3 regions of the Rhizobium sp. P1_B8 genome follow, and region 1 is predicted to be linked to each of the others. Evidence: riboswitches for the same ligand, from Rfam matches in the RefSeq annotation. Region 1 holds a riboswitch; each other region holds the start of a gene.
The links. A riboswitch is a leader RNA that binds a small molecule or an ion and turns the genes downstream of it on or off. The one in region 1 is predicted to bind FMN.

Region 1 (6,944 bases):
CTCCATGATCTTTCCTTTTCCATTCATTGCGGTTGAAGCCTTATATCGCGACGATATTTCATCGAGGCGACCAATCAAAGCCGGATCGGTAATTGCCGCGGAGTCACCCGCCTGATAGTTCCAGTGGCTTTCATCACCAAAGCGCGTCGCATCGTGCTTGATTCATGCGATGCGCTTTGGCTCTTTGTTTTTATGCATGTCGTTGTCCCCGCACACTTCCGGGCGACATGCAGTAGGGAGGATTTTTCATGAAACACCATGCTTTTGGCCGCATGCCCTTCACCGTCACTAATGTCGGCTTCGGCGCCTGGCAGATCGGCGGCTCCTGGGGCGATATCAGCGAGGCCGACGGACGCGCGGCGCTCAATGCCGCGCTCGATGCCGGCATGACATTCATCGATACGGCTGACGTCTATGGCGACGGGCGCTCGGAAAAGATCATTGCCGACGTGCTGAAGACGCGCGGCGATGTGCGTCCGATGGTCGCTACCAAGGCGGGCCGCCGCCTCAACCCGCATGTCGCGGAAGGCTACACCAAGGCTAATCTCGAAGGCTTCATCGACCGCAGCCTGACGAATCTTGCCGTCGACAGTCTCGACCTCGTGCAGCTCCACTGCCCGCCGCGTGAGGTGCTTTACCAGCCGGAGGTCTTCGAGGACCTGAACGAGCTGCAGAAGGCCGGCAAGATCAAGGGTTACGGCGTCAGCGTCGAAAAGGTGGAGGACGGCCTGAAGGCGATCGAATATCCCGGCGTCGTCAGCATCCAGATCATCTACAACATCTTCCGCCAGCGCCCCGATCACCTGTTCTTCCAGGAAGCACGCCGCAGGAACGTGGCGATCATCGTCCGCGTACCGCTCGCCAGCGGTCTTCTCTCCGGAAAGATCACCCGGGACACACATTTCGCCAGCGACGACCACCGCAATTTCAACCGCAACGGCGAAGCCTTCGATGTCGGCGAGACCTTTGCCGGGGTGCCCTTCGAGGTCGGCCTGCAGGCGGTGGAAGAGGTGCGCAAGCTGGTGCCCGAGGGCGCCACCATGGCCGCCTTCGCGCTCCGCTGGATCCTGATGAGCGACGCCGTCACCGTCGTCATCCCCGGCGCGCGTAACGCCGAGCAGGCCAAGGGCAATGCGGCTGCTGCCAATCTGGCGCCGCTTTCGGCCGATGTCATGGCAGCAACGCGCGAGATTTACGAGCGGCTGATCGCGCCGCATGTGCATCAGCGCTGGTAGGCCGTCCGACATTTCGAAACGAAAATGGCCGGGCGAAAACCCGGCCATTTTCGTGTCATCGATCCGTCAAGGTCAGTTGGTGGGCTCAGTTCGTGCCGACGAGATCGACCGAAAAGAACAGGGTCTCGCCGGAGGAGTCGCTGACGCCGTCATTGTCGGTGACCGCATAGGGCTTGCCCGATGCGTCGAAGGCGAAGCCTTCAAGCTTGTCCAGCACGTAGCCGTTGGTCGCGGTCTTCAGCTCACCGAGGAAGTCGTGGGCTTCGGTCTTCTTGACGACCGGCAGCTCGCCGCCGAGCTTGGCGGGCTTCAGGTCTGAAATCGCGACCTTGTAGAGCTTCTTCAGCCTGGCGGCATCACCGACGAGGTTGTCGCGCTCGATGATGTAGACGCTGTTGCCCTGGGCGGAGATTTCCGACAGACCGACCCAGCCGCTTTCCGTCTTGTCGAGCGGATAGCGCACAGCACCCCATTCCTTCTTCTTCGGATTGTAGGAGACGAGCTTGACGAAGCCCTTCTCGTCATCGCTCCACTCACGCTGGACCGCCATCCACAGCGTCGCATCGTCGCCGGTGCCGACAATGGTCACGCCTTCGAAGCCGTAGCGGATTTCGTTGACGAAGAGCTCCTTCGGCAGGGCAATCTCGGCCTTGATGTCGCCCTTGGCATTGACGTTGTAGAGGGCATGCGGAACCAGACGCTCGCTGTAACCTTCCGAGGCGAGCCAGAAGGAGCCGTCGGCAGCAGCCGCGATGCCTTCGATGTCGAGCTTCTGGGCCGGGGCGCCGTCACGCTTGACGACGAGGGCGTCGGTGATGACGGCCGGCTTCTTGCTGGCATCGATCGTGTAGATCGTCGGCTGCGAGCCCAGAACGCTGTCGCTGACGGCGTAGAGCATGCCCGGCTTGCCCGGAACGGCTGCGAGACCCGAAAGGGCTGCAAAGCCGATCGGATTGCCGTCCTTCTCGGCGGAGACGATCTGCGGATAGGCCTTTTCGCCTTCCGAGCGCTCGTAGATCATCACATGCGAGCGCGCGCCGCCATCCTTTCCGAGGTCGAGTTCGTTGGCAGTCACGAGGAGATTGCGCTTAGGGATGGCGATCGCGCCTTCCGGCGAAATGCCGGACGGCAGCAGCTGGACGAGTTCGGGATCGGCACCGGTATCCTTATAGACGCCGACGACCGAAGCACGCTCGGCGAGCAGGAAGAAATACTGATCGTCCCCGAACTTGGCGGCTTCGAGGCCTTCCGGCTCGACGCCCTTCGATCCTGACCGGCTTTCCGGATAGTGGCCGATATGGGCGACGGCGCGTTCGAAGGATGCGCCCGATTCGTAGAGAAGCTTGCCCGTCTTGTCGAAGATGGTGAAGCCGCGCGAGCCGCCCTGGTAGTCGCCTTCATTGGCGACGACAAGGCGGTTGTCGTCCAGCCACTTCACGGCGTCGGGTTCGCGCAGCACGCCTTTGGCTTCGCCCGAGAATTTCAGGGCGCCGTCACGCTTGGTGTCGATACCGGTGAGATCGACGCTGCCGGCGGAGAAATGCGTCTTCACTTCAGCCGTGTTGGCGTCGATGATGACGATCTCATTGTTTTCCTGCAGCGTCAGAGCAATCTCGTTCAGGCTGTTGAAGGCGACGAATTCCGGTTCCGGATCCTCCGGGGCGACGCCGGCAAGCCCGGTCAGCGCCACGTGCTTGATAGTGCCGCAATCGACGGTGCCGTTCTTGACCTGGAAGACGACGAGGTCGCCAGCCGGCATTTGCGGGATCTTGCCGTCATTGACCTTTTCGTCGCGCTCGTTTTCGATCGCGATGGTGCCGAGTGTCTTATCCTTGTTGAGGGCGATAGAATCCGGCTGGCCGCCGAGATCACAGCTGTTTTCGATCTTCTTGGTCGCCACGTCGACGATGGCGAGACGGCCCGAGGGCTTCGCCTTGCTTTCGGAGGTGTTGACGGCAACGAGCGCCTTGTCGGCGCTGGAGGTGACCGATGTCGGCTCGCCGTCCATCATCACCGCGCCGCCGGCCTTCGGAGCCTTGGCATCGGTAATGTCGATGAAGCCGATCGCGCCGAGCGGGCTGTCGCTATAGATCAGCGTGTTGCCGTCGTCGGTCGCGGTGATGATTTCGGCGGAGCTCACCGAAAGCTTGTCCTTGTCAGCCGGCAGGTTTTGCGCAACCGGAAAGGAAGCGATGCGGTTGAAAACCGGTTCGGCCGTGGCCGGAAAGGCAACGGATGCGAGAAGCACGGCAGCAAGCGCTGCCTTGCGCGATGAAATTGTCATGAAATCCCCCATGTGTCGAACATTCGAAACAGGAGTTTTCTGCGGGAGCGACATGACAGAGGCATGACAGAATCGACATTTTGTACCTGAGCGCGTCAGGCTGGTTTGCGCTCCCGGCGCATCTCGTTTCCCATGATGAAGAGCGAGGCAGACAGGATGAGAGCCGCTCCCAGCCAAAGGTAACCCGCCGGCGCATAACCAAAGAACAGCCAACCGGCCAGCACGTTCAACGGCAGCTTGAGATCATCGAACGGCTGGACGTAGGCGGCATCGGCTGCGGCATAGGCAAGCGTCAGGAAATACTGCGCTGCGGCGGTCAGCAGCCCCGCCAGCAGGAACAGGGCAAGTGTTGCACCCGTCGGCACTGCAAAACCTGCCGCAAGCGCCAGCCCGCCGTTTATCGGGGTCAGCAGAACGAGCAGCCAGACCGTGATCGTCTCCGGTCGTTCAATGCCCGTCAGGCTTTTGGTGATCAACGACGAGGCGCCCCACAGCAGCGCCGAGAGCACAGGCAGGAGTGCTGCCCAGCCAAAGCCGTCCGACCATGGCTGCAGGATGATCATCGCTCCGGTGAAACCCGCCGCCGTCGCGGCCCAGCGGGCCGGGCCGACGCGCTCACCGAGGAAAAGCCGGGCACCCAGAATGATGAAGAAGGGCGAGGTCATCACCAGTGCGATCGCCTGCCAGATCGGCACGGCGGCAAGGCTGGCGACCCAGGCCTCGACGCCGAGCGCGGCAAGCGCGACGCGCGCGAGGTGACGCCAGGGATAGTGCGTGCGCATCGCCGCGAGGCCGAGCCTCTTAAGGAACGGCAACGAAAACAGGAAGGCAAAGCCATATTGCCAGAAGGCTGCCGACGCCGAGGGAAAGGCAAGCTTCATCGTCAGCCATTGGGTGACGACGTTGAGAAGCGAAAAAGCAATGCCGGCAAGCACCATCCAGAGTGCGCCGACAACGGCGCGGGACGGCGAGACTGCAAGGGAAGTCTGATTCATGTCTTTCATCCAAAACAGGGACCAACATAAATCAGGACGCATGAGCCACGACCAAGCGACACAGGACAGACCCCTGCCCTTCGCACGACCGACACTCATTCTCTTCCATCCGGACTTTAACCGTCGGCTCCGGAATCGCACCGGATCTGCTGACCCTTCCCCCGCTTGGACACGAGGGAAGGCGCTCGCGGGCTCGAGCCGAAACTCTTACCGCCGGTGGGGAGTTTCACCCCGCCCTGAGAACAGAAATGTCGTAGATCAAAGCCCGCGCGGCGGCAAGAGTGCTCCTAAAGCAAAAGGGATCCGGCAAAGCCGAACCCCTCTCAAATCCTTCACAACCGGTCTCGTTTCCGGCTGACGGATAATATCAGATCAGCCGTTGACGGCGTCCTTCAGGCCCTTGCCAGGCGTGAATTTGGGCACGTTGCGAGCCGGAATGTCGACTTCAGCGCCCGTCGACGGATTACGGCCCTTCGTTGCGGCACGATGAGAAACGGTGAAGCTGCCGAAACCCGCGAGGCGGATGTCGCCCTTGTTCTTGAGTTCAGCCTGGACAACGTCGAAAACCGCGTCAACAGCGGAAGCCGCGTCAGACTTCGTCAGTCCTGCCTTTTCGGCTACTGCGGACACGAGTTCATTCTTGTTCATGTTTCCACCCCTTTCTAAATGGTATGAAACGACTCAAAAGTAAGCTAGGCGCAGAATAGGTTTCATCAGGCCCGCCGAAAACCCAAAAGCCCTGCAAATCAAGGAAAAGCAAGCGTCTACATGACGTTTTCACAAAAAAGGCTGGCGTTTCCGCCAGCCTTTTTGCGTGTTTTGCCCCAATTGGGCGTAAATGTGGCAAAGGCCACTCAATGCGCTATGGTTGCGCCCGTCTCATCGAGGCCTTCGACCGTTGCGATGACGGGCGTTTCTACCGTGCCGTCCCATTCGATCGGCTCCGGTCGCCGGATCAGCGCATGCTTGATCACCTCGCCCATGCGGGATACCGGGATGATCTCCATGTTGTTCTTCACGTTATCGGGAATCTCCGCCAGGTCCTTGGCGTTTTCCTCCGGAATCAGCACCTTCTTGATGCCGCCGCGAAGCGCTGCGAGCAGCTTTTCCTTGAGACCACCGATCGGCAGCACACGACCGCGAAGGGTGATTTCACCGGTCATGGCCACATGCCTGTCCACCGGGATGCCGGTCATGATCGAGACGATCGCGGTTGCCATGGCGACGCCGGCCGAGGGGCCATCCTTCGGCGTCGCGCCTTCCGGCACGTGCACGTGGATGTCGCTCTTGTCGAAGCGCGGCGGCTCGATGCCGAAATCGACAGCGCGCGAGCGAACATAGGAGGCCGCTGCCGAGATCGATTCCTTCATGACTTCCTTCAGATTGCCGGTGACCGTCATGCGGCCCTTGCCCGGCATCATCACGCCTTCGATGGTCAGCAGCTCACCACCGACTTCCGTCCAGGCAAGACCGGTCACGACGCCGACCTGATCCTCGCCCTCGGCTTCGCCATGGCGGAAGCGCGGGACGCCCAGGTAGTCGGAGATGTTGGCAGCCGTCACATGAACGGCCTTCGTCTTGCCCTTGATGATCTCGGTGACCGCCTTGCGGGCGAGTTTCATCAGTTCGCGTTCGAAGTTGCGGACGCCGGCTTCGCGGGTGTACTGCTGGCTGATCGCCATCAGGGCGTCGTCGCTGACCGAGAATTCTTCCGGCTGCAACGCATGTTCCTTGATGGCCTTCGGAAGCAGGTGCCGCTTGGCGATTTCGCGCTTTTCATCCTCGGTGTAGCCGGCGATACGGATGATCTCCATGCGGTCCATCAGGGGCGCCGGAATATTCAGCGTATTTGCCGTCGTGATGAACATCACATCCGACAGGTCATATTCGACTTCCAGATAGTGGTCCATGAAGGTCATGTTCTGCGCCGGATCGAGCACTTCCAGCAGGGCCGAGGACGGATCGCCGCGATAATCCTGGCCGAGCTTGTCGATCTCGTCGAGCAGGAAGAGCGGGTTGGACTTCTTCGCCTTCTTCATCGACTGGATGACCTTGCCGGGCATCGAGCCGATATAGGTGCGGCGGTGACCGCGGATTTCGGCTTCGTCACGAACGCCGCCAAGCGCCATGCGGACATACTCACGGCCGGTCGCCTTGGCGATCGACTGGGCGAGCGAAGTCTTGCCGACACCCGGAGGGCCGACAAGGCAGAGGATCGGGCCCTTGATCTTGGTGGCGCGAGCCTGCACGGCCAGATATTCGACGATGCGCTCCTTGACCTTGTCGAGACCGAAGTGATCGGCTTCGAGGATCTTCTCGGCATTGTTGAGATCGGCCTTGATCTTCGATTTCTTGCCCCAGGGGATGCCGAGCAGCCAGTCCAGATAGTTGCGCACGACGGTGGCTTCCGCCGACATCGGGCTCATCTGG
Region 2 (6,944 bases), on a different contig from region 1:
CGGATGAAAGAATGGCAGGTGTCATACGAACCGGCTCACCGCTTCGCTTGTAACCTTGGGCATAGTCGGCCATCCGCGATTTCGGCACATCGATAAACGTGCTTTTCAATCCAAGGGAGGGAAACAGTTTGCCTTCCATCAAGGCGACGAAACCATCGTCCATGCTTTTCGCCGTTATATAGCCAAGCATCCCGATGCTTGGATTGGCGTAAGTTCGATGGGTTCCAGCCTCGTATGAAGGATGCCAGGCTTCAAAATAGTCCATCAGTTGTTTTTCGGTTTTGACGTCATCAGGAATTTGCAGCGGAAATCCGCCAGCCGTGTGGGTGCCCAAATTCATCAGCGCGACATCGCCGAAGGGGCTTCCCTTCATCGATGGAAGATATTTGCTTGCCTTGTCCGACAGCGAAAGTCGGCCGGTCACCTCAGCGTAGGATGTGAGGGTCACTGTAAACGTTTTGCTGATTGACCCGAGTTCGAACATGGTGGCCGCAGTGACGGGCTTGTCGGTGTCCTTCGACACGACGCCGTAGTTGAAGATGTGGTCCTCTCCGTCAACGGTAATGGCAACGGCCATGCCCGGGATGCCGTATTTATCCATGATCGGTTTGATCGCGTTGTCCGAGATGGCTTGCAGTTTCATCTCGTCAGCCGCAAAGCCATTTGAGGAAATGCATGTCGCGACCAGGGCGGCTGATAGAATTCCTATCCAATCAAGCTTCATTTTTTCATCCTCCAGACGCGGTTCAATCAGCGCAAAGGCGCATGAGGACGGCGTTTAATGGCACTGTTTTGCGGCAGCAAACGATGATATCTCGGAGGAGATACAAGAAAATCTAGGGCTAAGATGGTTCGGCAATTCCTCCCTTTGAATGGCTTGAGAGCCTTCGAAGCTTCGGCGAGACATCTCAGCTTCACCCGCGCCGCAATCGAACTTTGCGTTACTCAGGCCGCCGTAAGCCAGCAGGTCAAAAGCCTCGAGAAGCGATTGGGCGTTGCGCTTTTCCAGCGCCTCCCAAAGGGTTTGAAAATCACCGCGGAAGGTGAAGCTCTTTTGCCGACGTTGACCAATTCCTTCGATCAAATGGCAATCACGCTGGACAGGATTGAAGCCGGGCAAGTTCGGGAATTGCTGTTTTTGGGCGTGGTTGGAACCTTTGCTGTCGGCTGGTTGTTGCCAAGGCTTCCGGATTTTCAACAGCAGCATCCATTCATCGACGTGCGCATTTCGACAAACAATAATCGCGTCGATATGGCCGCTGAGGGGCTGCATTTTGCCATTCGCTTCGGCAGCGGCTCCTGGCACGGCACAGAAGCACTGCGTCTGTTCGACGCTCCGCTTTCGCCTCTGTGCACCCCCAGACTGGCAGACCGTTTAAGCTCGCCCGCAGATCTGGCCGAAGCGACGCTTTTGCGGAGCTATAGGGCCGACGAGTGGAGTACCTGGTTCGCGGCAGCTGATGTTCCGCCGGCGGCACAGGTCAACGCAGGGATCGTTTTTGACTCTTCCCTCGCCATGATGGAGGCGGCCATGCAAGGATTGGGAATTGCTCTGGCGCCGCCGTCGATGTTTTCCAGGCATCTGTCATCAGGGGCTATATTACAACCTTTTCCCACGACCATATCATTGGGCAGCTATTGGCTGACTCGACTTCAATCAAGGCCGCCAACGGCAGCCATGCTCGCATTTTCAGATTGGATAACGTCGCAGATCTCTTCCGCATCTCAATGACAGCTTCTGGCGGATCGCGATCCTCGACCTGACGTCGGCAAGGAGATCGGTGAATTTGGTGAGGCATAGACACGATAAAACATTTCGGTATGGCGCGCGCCATACCGAAATGCCCTTGCTTCTCAGAGGATGTTGCCGCTTTTGCCTATAAGGGCAGCTGCTTGCCGGCCTGTTCGCTGACCATGTATTCCGCGTACCAGTCCGGCCAGCCTTCGTCGTGCTTGCCGCCGTTTCGCTTCTCGTGTTCACCATGGGCAGTTGCCGCACGGCGGAGTGCTGACGCAAGCTCGGTCGACGTCGTGAATTTCGTCTCGTCGGCGTCGATGCGCCCCGGTAGCCGCGTGGTGACTTCCTGGAACAGCCAGCCGTTGCCGTCGGGATCCTTGAATGAGGCGAAGGAGCGATAGCTGCGGTGATCGGGATCGCGGCCGGCGATCCGCAGGCGGCCGAACAGATAGGGTTCGTCCTTTCCGGCATAGACGCCGGCAGCGTCATGGAACACTTCGCTCACCTCGATGCCGCGGGCGATGAGATCGCGGCGGGCGGCCTCGATGTCGGAGACGATCAGGTAAAGCCCCTGGGCGGAACCGGGGGCCGCGGCGGTGACGTTCTTGCCGAAGATGATCGCGCAGCCGGAGCCGGGCGGGGTAAACTGAATTACACGGAAATCGGCATCATTGGCGAAGTCGGCGTCGAGCCGCCAGCCCAGGCCGTCGTAGAAACGTTTGGCACGATCGACGTCGGAAACAGGGATGACGACCACCTCGAGCTTGGTGTCGACGGGCTGTGTTCTCGGGGTCTCAATGGGGGTTTCACTGCGCATTGCATTGCTCATCTTCAGCTCCTTGGGGTTTTGGATGCGTTAAGAATGGCGATACATGTCAGTGGCCAGTGGACCACAGCGCGGTGAGGCCGTCGAATCAATTATTCTGTCTGATTTGGCCGTGTAGCGGATTTGTATCGAAGCGGCGGGACTGTTCCCGCCGTCTTCTGCTCGTCGAACCGCTGACTACGCGGCAAGAGCGGCGCGGGTTTTGCCGATCGTCAGAGCTGCCTTTGCCGCTTCACGGCCTTTCTCGACGAAGTGCGCGCGGTAGATCTGCTTGTGATGTTCGGTTTCCTGATACTGGTGCGGCGTCAGTGACACCGACAGCACCGGCACGCCCGTATCCATGCCGGCGCGCATCAGCCCATCGACGACGGCCTGGGCGACGAATTCGTGGCGGTAGATTCCGCCGTCGACGACGAAGGCGGCGGCAATGACGGCGCCGTAACGCCCGGTTGCCGCAAGATCGCGGGAAAGCAGCGGCATCTCGAATGCGCCGGGAACATCGAACACGTCGACCTGCTCGGGCGGAACGAGTTGGTAGAAGCCATCAAGTGCGCGGTCGACGATGTCGGCGTGCCAGCTGGCTTTGACGAAGGCGTAGCGGGTGGGTGTCACGGTAATCTCCTTTGGCGAACAGACACATCACCCAAGGCGATCACGAACGTTCCCGACAGCCGCAAGGGCGGCAGGAACGCACGTTCTCTTTCATCCGGACTATGACCGTCGGCTCAGGCATCTCACCTGATCTGCTGACCCTTCCTGAGAAGGCGCTCGCGGGCTCGCAATCAAAATTGCATACCGCCGGTAGGGACTTTCACCCCGCCCTGAGAACGGCGCGAACAATAGTGGGAAGGCGGCGGGCTGGCAATAGGTCGAATGCTTTCGCGACCGGAGCTGGATCAGGGCTCTCCAAGCGGCGCTTTCGCTCGTTCGCCGATGGCGACGGGCAATCCCTCTTGCGGAGGAGGGGCTTGCGCCTACATGCTCTCTGTGAGGACATCTAGGTCAGAAATACCACGACAAGACAGGACGCGCTGTCTCCGCCTGGGCGGGGCCGTGACAACCATGGGAGAGAGTGATGCCAGAATCTTTCGTCGTTCACCGCGAGGCGCATATCGCGGCGCCGCCGGCCGCGGTGTTTGCGCTGATGACCGATCCGGAGAAGATCCTGCGCTGGATGGGAACGGAAGCGCAGGTCGAGCCGCAGCCCGGCGGACTCTATCTCGTCAACGTCACCGGCGCCCGCTTTGCGCGCGGCTCGTTTCGTGAGGTGGTGCCGGTTCATCGCCTTGCCTACAGCTTCGGCTGGGACGGCAGCGAGGTGGTGCCGCCGGGGTCGAGCCTGGTCGAGATCGACCTGATCGAGCAGGGGGGCGGAACGCTGTTGCGGCTCACCCATAGCGGCCTGCCCAGCGCCGATCAATGCGCCGGCCATGCGGAAGGCTGGGCCCATTACCTCGGGCGGCTGACCGAAGTCGCCGCCGGGCGTGATCCAGGTCCTGACCCTTTTTACGGCAGGACGTAGCCCGGCTTTTCCGCCTTCAACATCGCCCGCTGCCAGAACAGGATGATTATAGGCGGGATCTGCCAAAAGTCTGAATTCTGTTCTAAATTAAAGAGTTAGGGCATAAGGTCGTCCGAAAACCGCTCACGCTTTTCGGCATCATGCTCTAGCGCCAAACATGAACACGCAGTTCATCTCCAGTTCAATTTAGTGGCCATAAAGTGGGGACGGCTGGATTGAAAATGGAGTTCTCGATGAAAGCGCTTTCTATCGCGGCCGCCTTGCTCGTTGGCGGCCTCTCGATCGGCACAGCTGAGGCGACGCCGATGGGGACAATCAATGTCCAGAGCAATGTCACAAAGGTCGACTACGCCTGCGGTCGCGGCTGGCATCTGACGCGCTGGGGCGAATGCCGGCGAAACTGGAGACGCCCGCCGCCGGTAGCTTTCTACGGTGGTCCGCCCCGCTGGGGCTGGGAGCGGCGTCACCGGGATTGGGATGATGGCCCGCGCTGGCGCCATGAGAGGCGCTGGGATCGCGACCGGCGTTGGCGGGATGACGACTAAAGGTCTCGCTTAGATGTAATGGATGAAGGCCGGAGCGATTTTCGCCCGGCCTTTTCTAATGAAACAGCTTCGCCCACGCTGACAGCCAGCGTTCTCCCGATTTGCCCGAGAGGGTCAGATCCTGCCGACGAGCCAGTGCTTGTCGTCGATCAATTCCTCGAGCTCGATGGGATCCTTGACGCCGAATTCGAACCATTCGACGAGTTCTTTCGCCTTGCGGCTGCTCTCCTCCGCCGTCAGCTCGACCTGATACCTTTCGCACCATCGCCAAAGGATCGACGTCAGCAGCGTCATGTCATTCCCATCCAGCGGATCTTTCGGCCAGAATATCGTGCCCATCGTACCCCTCAATCACACGATGACGAACGGCCCTATAATGGAATCAAACTCGCGCAAGTTTAAAGTGTTTATTTTTTGTTTTCCACCGTGGCGAATGGTTTTCGACAGGGGAGCGGACGTCCTTTTTCGAATCCGGGGATGACCGCAAGCGGTCACTCCGGGGATGTCCTTGCGGCCGCCCCGGTGAGCGTGCGATGTTAAGCCATGGATCTGCCGTCCCCCCTTGCCTGGCTGATTGACGAGGCCGGCGCCTCGCCTGGTCCCGAACGGTTTCTGGCCGAACTCGGGCGCCGGCTGCTGGCCGATGGCCTGCCGCTTTCCGGTGGCGCGCTGACGCTTTCGGTGCCGCATCCGATCATCGCGCGGCGCACCTGGCTGTGGCGGGCCGAGACCGGTGCTGTCATCGAGGCGTTGGCCTTCGCCGCGGCTCCGCAGAGTGAGGCCGGGCGCGAGTGGCTGGCCGGGCTGGGACCGGTATGGGAGGACAGGATCGGGCCTGCACAGGACAATCAGATATCTGACAGACCGGTGCTCGGCTGGGCGGGTATCGCCAATGGGGCAGGGGCCGGTGCATTCGGCCCGGCTGAGGCTGGCCTGCTGCGCGAGGTCGCGCGTTTTGCTGGAGCGCCGCTCGCGGCCTTGGCGGCGCGGGAGGCGAAGGCCGCGCTGCTTGAAGCCTATCTCGGCCGGCGCAGCGCCGCCCGGGTGCAGGCCGGCGCCCTTGCCCGCGGCACCGGCGAGACCATCCGCGCAGCCCTTCTCTGCGCCGATCTGCGCGACTTCACCGCGCTCTCCGAGGTGACAGAGCCTCACGTGATGATCACTGCACTAGACGCCTGGTTCGACCGTGTCGCAGGCGCCGTGCATGCCTTCGGGGGCGAGGTGCTGAAGTTCATCGGCGACGGCGTGCTGGCGATCTTTCCGGTCACGGCCACGTCGAGCGAGGGCGACGCCGCCCGAGGGGATTGCGAGGCCTGCGAGGCAGCACTGCGCGCGGTCGCCGCCAGCCGCGCCGGCATGGCCCATCTCGATCAGGTGCGCCAGGCGCAGGGGCTGGCGCCGCTGCCCTTCGGCGCAGCATTGCATTTCGGCGAGATCCTGTGGGGCAATATTGGTGCTGCCGACCGGTTGGACTTTACCGCCATCGGCCCCGCCGTCAATCTGGTCAGCCGGCTGGAAGGGCTGTGCAAGCCGCTCGGCCGAAGCGTGCTGATCTCGGGCGCGGTTGCGGCGAATGCGGCGACGGCACTGATGCCGCTCGGAGAGCACACCTTGCGTGGCATCGCCGACCCTTGCGCGGTCTTCACCCTGCCTGAGGATTGAGCTGCGGATAGGGCACTTGCATTTATGCAAAGAAAGCTTTGCAAAGATATATTTGCAATAGTAGGCTTCCGGCATGAAAAATCCGCGCCCGCAGCCTGCTCAATCCGCCACCGCACCCCGCACCCTCAGCCGTGTCGTGCCCGATCCAACCGCGCTGAAGGCGCTGACGCATCCTGTCCGGCTACGCATGCTCGGCATGCTGCGGGTCGATGGACCCGCCACCGCGACGCAGCTTGCGGCGCGGCTCGGGCTGAATAGCGGCGCGACCAGCTATCACCTACGTCAGCTCGCCCAGTACGGCTTCATCGAGGAAGCGCCGCATGCTTCGCGGCGCGACCGCTGGTGGCGCGCCAGCCACGAGCTCACCTCGGTGCCGGCAAGCGAGGTTGAGGGCGAAGGGTTGGATCTCGATCTCGCCTTCAACCAGGCGATACTCTCTCTGCAGGTCGGCCATATGCAGCAGGCGCTGGAGGAATATGCCGAGCTGCCGGCGGAATGGCGCAAGGCGAGTACAGCCAGCGACATCATCATCCCGATGACGGCGGAACAGGCCGAAGCCCTGACCAGGCGGCTGACCGATATCATTCTCGAAGCGATGCGGGTGGCTCCGCCTTTGGGAGAGCTCGCACCCCCGGATATGGTTCCTTTCTC
Region 3 (6,944 bases), on a different contig from region 1:
CGATACCACTGTCCGCAAGACCATTGAGGAAAACCTGAGACGGCTCAATGAAAACCTCGAAGAGCGCGTGAGGGAACGGACCAAAGAGGTCAATGCGGCTCACCAGACCCTGCTCGAGGAAGTGTCCCAGCGTGAAAGAGCCGAGGAGCAGCTTCGCCAATCACAGAAGATGGAGGCGATCGGCCAACTGACCGGCGGCGTCGCACACGATTTCAACAATCTGCTGATGGTCGTTCTCGGAAATCTGGAGCTGCTCGGCAAGCATGTTGCCGGAGATGCCAAGGCGACGCGTCTGGTCGACGGGGCGGTTCAGGGTGCGCGGCGCGGGGCGGCGCTGACGCAGCGGCTGCTGGCTTTTGCCAGACAGCAGGATCTGCAGGTCAAGCCGATCGATCTGGCCGAGCTGGTCTCCGGCATGAAAGATCTACTGCGGCGCTCTGTGGGATCCTCGATCAGTATCGAAACCATCCTGCCGGCAACCCTGCCGCCGGCGCTGGTCGATGCGAACCAGCTCGAACTGGCGCTGCTCAACCTTGCGGTCAATGCCCGCGATGCGATGCCGGATGGCGGGACGCTGTCCATATCGCTGCGTGATGCGCAGGTGGCCGGCGATGACGGCACTCTCGACAAGGGCGCCTATCTTGTGTTGGCGGTGGCCGATAGCGGCACCGGCATGGACGCGGAGACGCTGAAGAAGGCGGTCGATCCGTTTTTCTCGACCAAGGAACTCGGAAAGGGCACGGGCCTCGGCTTATCGATGATCCACGGGCTTGCCGTTCAGCTCAATGGCGCACTTCGTCTGACAAGCGAACTTGGGGTCGGGACGACCGCTGAGTTGTGGCTTCCCGCAACCGAACAGCGCCCCGAGCGGGTGATCGAAGCGGAACTGCCCGTTCCGCAAGCTGCATCCAGACTGAAGATCCTGCTGGTCGATGACGATGCCTTGATCGCCATGAGTTCGGTCGACATGCTTGAAGATCTCGGCCACGAGGTCGTCGAAGCAAACTCCGGCGCGCAGGCGCTGGAACTGATCAGCAGCGGTCAGCATTTCGACCTTGTCATAACCGACTATTCGATGCCTGGTATGACCGGTGCACAGCTGGCCCAGGCCGCACGGGACATTTATCCGGCATTGCCGATCGTGCTGGCGACAGGTTACGCCGATCTTCCCGCCGGCACCGATATCGATCTTCCGAGATTGGCAAAGCCCTATGATCAGGCTCAGCTCGCCAAGGAAATCGCCAAGGCGATGGCAAGCGAAACAATTCAGCTTCTCAGGTCCGGCAGTGGTGCACGGGGCTCAGCGCCCATAGTGCCGCGTGTCCTTTCAGGCGCGCAAAGGACGCTGTAACACTTTTAAGCGCTGCATCATTGTGTCCTTAAATCGATTCCGATTTAAGAATTAAGCCGTGGCCTGTCCAAGGCCGACGATGCCAGCAATGAAATCGGCGATGGCGCCTGTGTCGTCCAGATCGAAGACCGGCAGGGCCGTATCCGTGACGGCATGATCGGCGGCGATAGCGCAGATATGGGGATCGCTCGGCGCCAACGGTTCACGATTTGCCGCCTCCAGGCGGCGGGCCTCGATCTTCGGGATCGGCTCGCGCTTGTAACCTTCGATCAGCACGAGGTCGCAGGGGGCGAGGCGGGCGAGGATCTCCTCGAACTCAGGTTCGGGGGCACCGCGCAGCTCGTGCATGATGGCGTAGCGGGTGCCGGAGACGATGGTGACCTCGTGGGCGCCGGCCTGGCGGTGGCGGTAGCTGTCGGCCCCGACCTTGTCGATGTCGAAATCATGATGGGCGTGCTTGATCGTCGAGATCCTGTAGCCGCGGCGGGTGAACTCCGTCACCAGTCGGACGGCGAGCCCCGTCTTGCCTGAGTTCTTCCAGCCGGCGATGCCGAAGATTTTCGGTGCGGTCATCCGCGAAGGGCCTCCAGCCAGCGTTCCGCCTCGACGAGATCGTCGGGCGTATTGATGTTGAAGAAAGGGTCGAGCAGGCTGGCGCGGGTCGGATGCAGCGGAAACGCCACTTCCGTAACGTCATGCCGTAACAGGAAGTCGCGTACGCGGCGCTTCTCGTCGGTGGTGATCCAGGCTTCGAGATCGGCGGCCAGCGTCACCGGCCACAGCCCGAAGACGGGATGGCTGCGGCCCTCGGAGGCGGCAATGGCGATCTGCGACGGGTGCTCGATCGCAGCCGCCAGCCGGGCGACGAGATCGGCCGGGAAGAACGGGCAATCCACCGAGACGGTGACGACATGGGTGATCGAGGGCAGGCCGGCGGCATAGACCATGGCTGCATGGATGCCGGCCATCGGCCCGGCCTTACCGCGAAAACGGTCGGGAACGACAGGCACGCCCTCGGCGGCGGCATCGGCATTGACGGCAACGAGCGGGGCCTGTTGCGCGAGGCGGGTCAGCACATGGTGGAGCAGGCTCTCGGCCCCGAGCATCACGCCTGCCTTGTCGCGGCCCATGCGCTGCGAGCGGCCGCCAGCCAATACGACGCCTGCTATATCAGATCTGCCAAGCGAGAATTCAGCCATCATCCTTCCTCAGACCGGCGCGCGCGGCGCGGATTCCTGCGCGATCGGCGATACGCGGCGCTTGGCCTCACGATAGAACGTATAGAGGCCGGAGGCGATGACGATCGCGGCGCCGACGAGCGTCCAGCTGTCAGGCACTTCGGCGAAGAAGAGGAAGCCGAGCAGGGAGGAGAAGATCAGGCTGGTATAGCGGAACGGCGCGACGAAGGAGATTTCGCCGGTACGCATGGCGAGAATGACCGACTGGTAACCGACGAGCACCAGTACCGAGGCGAGCACGAGATGCCCGAGCGAGGTGGCGCTGACCGGCTGCCAGCCGCCGAGCAGCGGGATGAGCAGTGCGCCGAAGAAGGAGGCCGACATGGCAGTGATGACGGTTATCATCAGCGAGGGAATTTCCGGGCTGATGCTCCGGGTGGCGAGATCGCGGCCGGCCGTCGTCAGCACCGCGGCGACGCAGAGCAGGGCGGCGGCGGTGAATCCTTCCGGGCCGGGGCGGATGATGATCATCACGCCGACGAGGCCGACGAGAATCGCCGACCAGCGCCGCCAGCCGACCGGCTCACCGAAGAACAGCGCTGCACCGAAGGTGACGACCAGCGGCAGCGACTGCAGGATCGCCGAGGCATTGGCGATCGGCATCAAGCCGAGCGCGGTGATATAGGTGACGGCGGAGAGCGTCTCACAGATGATCCTGAAGATAATCATCGGCTGCAGCATGACCCGCCAGGAGCGCAGCGCGCCCATTTTCCAGGCGATCAGATAGACCAGCAGGCTGGTGAAGAGGCCGCGCAGGAACATGATCTCGCCGGCGTTCATATGGGCGATCACCGATTTGGATAGGGCGTCGCTTGCGGAAAAGCCGGCCATCGCCATGCTCATATAGATGGCGCCCTGAGTATTGCGTGACCGCGGCATGAAGAGATTCCCGTTACCTGTGCGCCCCTTTTAGTCGCGAAGATGCATGAAGGGAATCGGATGAATGTCACACCAGGCATAAATCGATGATGCGGTGCACAATGGCACTGATGTCAATGCAGGCGTGTGGGCGGAAGTCCGACAAATGCCTGTTTTATAACGTGAATTCCGATATTTCCGACGCCGCGATCAAGGCGTCGATGAGGACGTCCGTCGCGTTGCCGGTTCGGCCATAGGCGTTTTTCTCGTCCTGCGCGGGAAACGGGTGGCTGCATCGCCTGATGTTTGAGCATCTCAGGTCTCGTAACAACCCAGGAGAGACCGATATGACACTTCTCAACGACAAGATCGCAATCATTACCGGCGCAAGTTCCGGCATCGGCCGCGCAGCGGCGAAACTCTTTGCACGGCAAGGCGCCAAGCTCGTAGTCACCGGCCGGCGGCAGGATGCGCTCGATGCCGTCATCGCGGAAATCGAGGCGGAGGGTGGTCAGGCCGTCGCCATATTAGGCGATGTCAAGGACGAGGCGCTGCAGGCAAGGCTCGTCGAGACGGCAGTTTCGCGTTTCGGCCGGCTCGACATCGCCTTCAATAATGCCGGCATCCTCGGTGAGATGGGGCCGGTCGCCGGGCTGTCGCTGGAGGGCTGGCGCGAGACGATCGAGACCAATCTCACCGCCGCCTTCCTCGGCGCCAAGCACCAGTCGGCGGCGATGGGAAAAGGCGGCGGATCGCTGATCTTCACCTCGACTTTCGTCGGCCACACCGTCGGCATGCCTGGCATGGCCGCCTATGCGGCGAGCAAGGCGGGGCTGATCGGCTTCGTGCAGGTGCTCGCCGCCGAATTCGGAACGCAGAAGATCCGTGTCAACGCACTGCTTCCCGGAGGCACCGACACGCCCGCCAGCATCACCAACGCGCCCGATGCCACGCCGGAGGTGCTCGCTTTCGTGGAGGGATTGCATGCGCTGAAACGCATGGCGCAACCCGAAGAGATCGCCAATGCGGCGCTTTTCCTCGCCTCCGACATGTCGAGCTTCGTGACCGGCACGGCGATGCTGGCGGATGGTGGGGTTTCGATCAGCCGGACATAGGACCAGCAAGGGAAGGTGCCGTCAGTGTCATCACTGCGGCACGTTCTTTGTTGCGGCGGGCTATGCCGCCGCAACTAAGGCATCGATCAGGCGACTTCGCGTATGTCTCTTTCCGCCAGGCGGTCGAGGTAGGCGACCAGGTCCTCGATGGTGACGAGGGGGAGGTTGTGGCGTTCGGCGAAGAGCGTGAGTTCGGGCAGACGGGACATGGTTCCGTCGTCGTTGGCGACTTCGCAGATGACGCCGGCGGGGACCCTTCCGGCGAGGCGGGCGAGATCGACGGCGGCTTCGGTATGGCCGGGGCGGCCGAGCACGCCGCGGGGGTTGGCGCGGAGCGGAAAGATGTGGCCGGGGCGGGCGAATTCATCTGGCTTTGCGCGATCGTCGACGAGGGCGCGGACGGTGGCGGCGCGGTCGGCAGCCGAGATGCCCGTCGTCGTGCCCTTGAGATAATCGACGGAGACCGTAAAGGCGGTTTTGTGCGATTCCGTGTTGTTGGGCACCATCAGCGGAATATCGAGCGCATCGAGGCGCTCGCCTTCCATGGCAATGCAGACGAGGCCGCGGGCGTGGGTCATCATGAAGGCGATTGCCTCAGGAGTGACGGCGTCGGCCGCGACCACGATATCGCCTTCGTTTTCCCGGTTCTGGTCGTCGACGACGACGACCATCTGGCCGCTGGCAATGGCTGATATGGCATCTTCAATTCTTGCGATAGTCATGCTGTCTGGCCTTTCAAGGGTTATGTCAGCGGGCTGACATGGTCTGCTCGGCTCAAACCGTGAGCGAGCCTTCTGCCCTTGGGCGAACAAACGTCAGCCGACTCCGGGATGGAGTGCGACTGCCCGTGTTGTCCTCTTCCATCCGGACTATACCGTCGGCTCCGGCATCCCACCGGATCTGCTGACCTTCCAGCAATTCAAAGTGCTACAGCGTCGTTTGCGCGTCTGAAAGACGCGCGGCGCTGTGGTGCCGGAAGCGCTCGCGGGCTCCAGGATTGCTCCTGATACCGCCGGTGGGGAATTGCACCCCGCCCTGAGAACATTTCAAAGATAGGATCAAAGACAGGCGGATGGCAAGGTCAGTCGACCGGGCAAAAATGCAAAGCTGCCCTGACGCCGATGGACACACTGTTCACACGGAGGCGACGACCGGCTCGCCTTCCGTGCTTCGTTGGTGGTTTGATCCTTCCATGCATGTCGTTGTCCCAAAACCGCTGCGCACTTTTGGGCGACCTGCATCAGGACATGATCAGGCCGCCGTCGACATTGATCGTCTGGCCGGTGATATAGGCGGCGTCATCGCTGGCGAGGAAGGTGACCAGGCCGGCGACGTCTTCGCCGGAGCCGGCCCGTTTCATCGGGATGCCCTCGACCCATTCCTTCATCAGCTCGCCGGGGGCGTAGTTGCCGAGCAGCTTGCCCCAGGCCTGGTCGTTATAGGCCCACATGTCGGTCTCGATGATGCCGGGGCAGAAGGCGTTGACGGTGATCTTCTCGGTCGCGACTTCCTTGGCCAGGCTCTGGGTGATGCCGACGACGCCCATTTTCGAGGCGGCGTAATGCGGGGTGTAGATGAAGCCATCGCGGGCCTGGCCGGAAGCGGTGTTGATAATGCGGCCGCCGCGCTTGTGCTTGCGCATTCTTGATATCGCCTCCTGAGCGCAGAGGAAAACGCCTTTGGTGTTGACGGCCATCACCTTGTCCCACTCGTTTTCGGTCAGGTCCTCGACCCGGGCGATGGTAATGACGCCGGCATTCTGGATCGAGACGTCGACCGAGCCGAATTCCTTCTCGGCGGCATCGTAGAGGGCCTTGACGCTTGCCTTGTCGGTAACGTCGCCGATGAAGGAGATCGCCTTGCCGCCTTCGGCCCGGATCTGTTCGGCAACGCCGTGGACCAGCTCCTCGTTGGCCGAAACGACGAGATTGGCGCCTTCGCGCGCAAAGCGTCTGGCGATGGCAGCGCCGATGCCGCGGCTGCCTCCCGTGATCACGACCGTCTTATCTTCGAAGCGTTTCATGCTCTTTCCTTCCCGGTAAACAGCAAATCTGGGCGTGACCTGCCCTGCGATGATTATTGGAGCTCGGCGAATTCAGGCAGTCTTGGGCGCCGTCCGTTCGACAGCCCGTTCGATCGGCGTGAAGGGCGGGCAGACGACGATATCGCACGCCGTCTTGCCCGTTATTCCCTTCAGCGCCTCGATCTCAGCTAGGGAGGAAGCGAGACCGTTCATTATCCAGTTGCCGGCAATGAGCTTTCGCCTCGCCATCACCAGCAGCAGAAACCGCCGTCGACGAGAAGATCGACGCCGGTCACGAAGCTTGCCGCATTCGACAGCAAGAACACTGCCGGGCCTACCATCTCGTCCACCGCTGCCAT

Region 2: another riboswitch for FMN. It lies ahead of AC1D2N_RS03620 (6,7-dimethyl-8-ribityllumazine synthase); the one in region 1 lies ahead of ribN (riboflavin transporter RibN).
Region 3: another riboswitch for FMN. It lies ahead of ribB (3,4-dihydroxy-2-butanone-4-phosphate synthase); the one in region 1 lies ahead of ribN (riboflavin transporter RibN).

The regions. Positions count from the first base shown of each region.
Region 1 is NZ_JBFTZZ010000009.1:68,353-75,296, forward strand. Features, by position in the region: gene AC1D2N_RS13385 ((R)-mandelonitrile lyase) at 1-6, opposite strand, end outside; gene AC1D2N_RS13390 (aldo/keto reductase) at 249-1,235, shown strand; gene AC1D2N_RS13395 (esterase-like activity of phytase family protein) at 1,321-3,531, opposite strand; gene ribN (riboflavin transporter RibN) at 3,615-4,523, opposite strand; FMN riboswitch at 4,608-4,762, opposite strand; gene hupB (DNA-binding protein HupB) at 4,887-5,162, opposite strand; gene lon (endopeptidase La) at 5,369-6,944, opposite strand, start outside.
Region 2 is NZ_JBFTZZ010000001.1:756,850-763,793, forward strand. Features, by position in the region: gene ampC (class C beta-lactamase) at 1-724, opposite strand, end outside; gene AC1D2N_RS03610 (LysR family transcriptional regulator) at 848-1,732, shown strand; gene AC1D2N_RS03615 (VOC family protein) at 1,878-2,567, opposite strand; gene AC1D2N_RS03620 (6,7-dimethyl-8-ribityllumazine synthase) at 2,742-3,176, opposite strand; FMN riboswitch at 3,255-3,397, opposite strand; gene AC1D2N_RS03625 (SRPBCC family protein) at 3,640-4,086, shown strand; gene AC1D2N_RS03630 (GCG_CRPN prefix-to-repeats domain-containing protein) at 4,320-4,631, shown strand; gene AC1D2N_RS03635 (hypothetical protein) at 4,746-4,970, opposite strand; gene AC1D2N_RS03640 (adenylate/guanylate cyclase domain-containing protein) at 5,175-6,293, shown strand; gene AC1D2N_RS03645 (winged helix-turn-helix domain-containing protein) at 6,367-6,944, shown strand, end outside.
Region 3 is NZ_JBFTZZ010000036.1:13,356-20,299, reverse strand. Features, by position in the region: gene AC1D2N_RS30700 (ATP-binding protein) at 1-1,351, shown strand, start outside; gene mobB (molybdopterin-guanine dinucleotide biosynthesis protein B) at 1,403-1,924, opposite strand; gene mobA (molybdenum cofactor guanylyltransferase MobA) at 1,921-2,550, opposite strand; gene AC1D2N_RS30685 (DMT family transporter) at 2,560-3,468, opposite strand; gene AC1D2N_RS30680 (SDR family oxidoreductase) at 3,795-4,562, shown strand; gene ribB (3,4-dihydroxy-2-butanone-4-phosphate synthase) at 4,649-5,284, opposite strand; FMN riboswitch at 5,411-5,609, opposite strand; gene AC1D2N_RS30670 (glucose 1-dehydrogenase) at 5,803-6,585, opposite strand; gene AC1D2N_RS30665 (hypothetical protein) at 6,658-6,798, opposite strand; gene AC1D2N_RS30660 (SDR family oxidoreductase) at 6,834-6,944, opposite strand, start outside.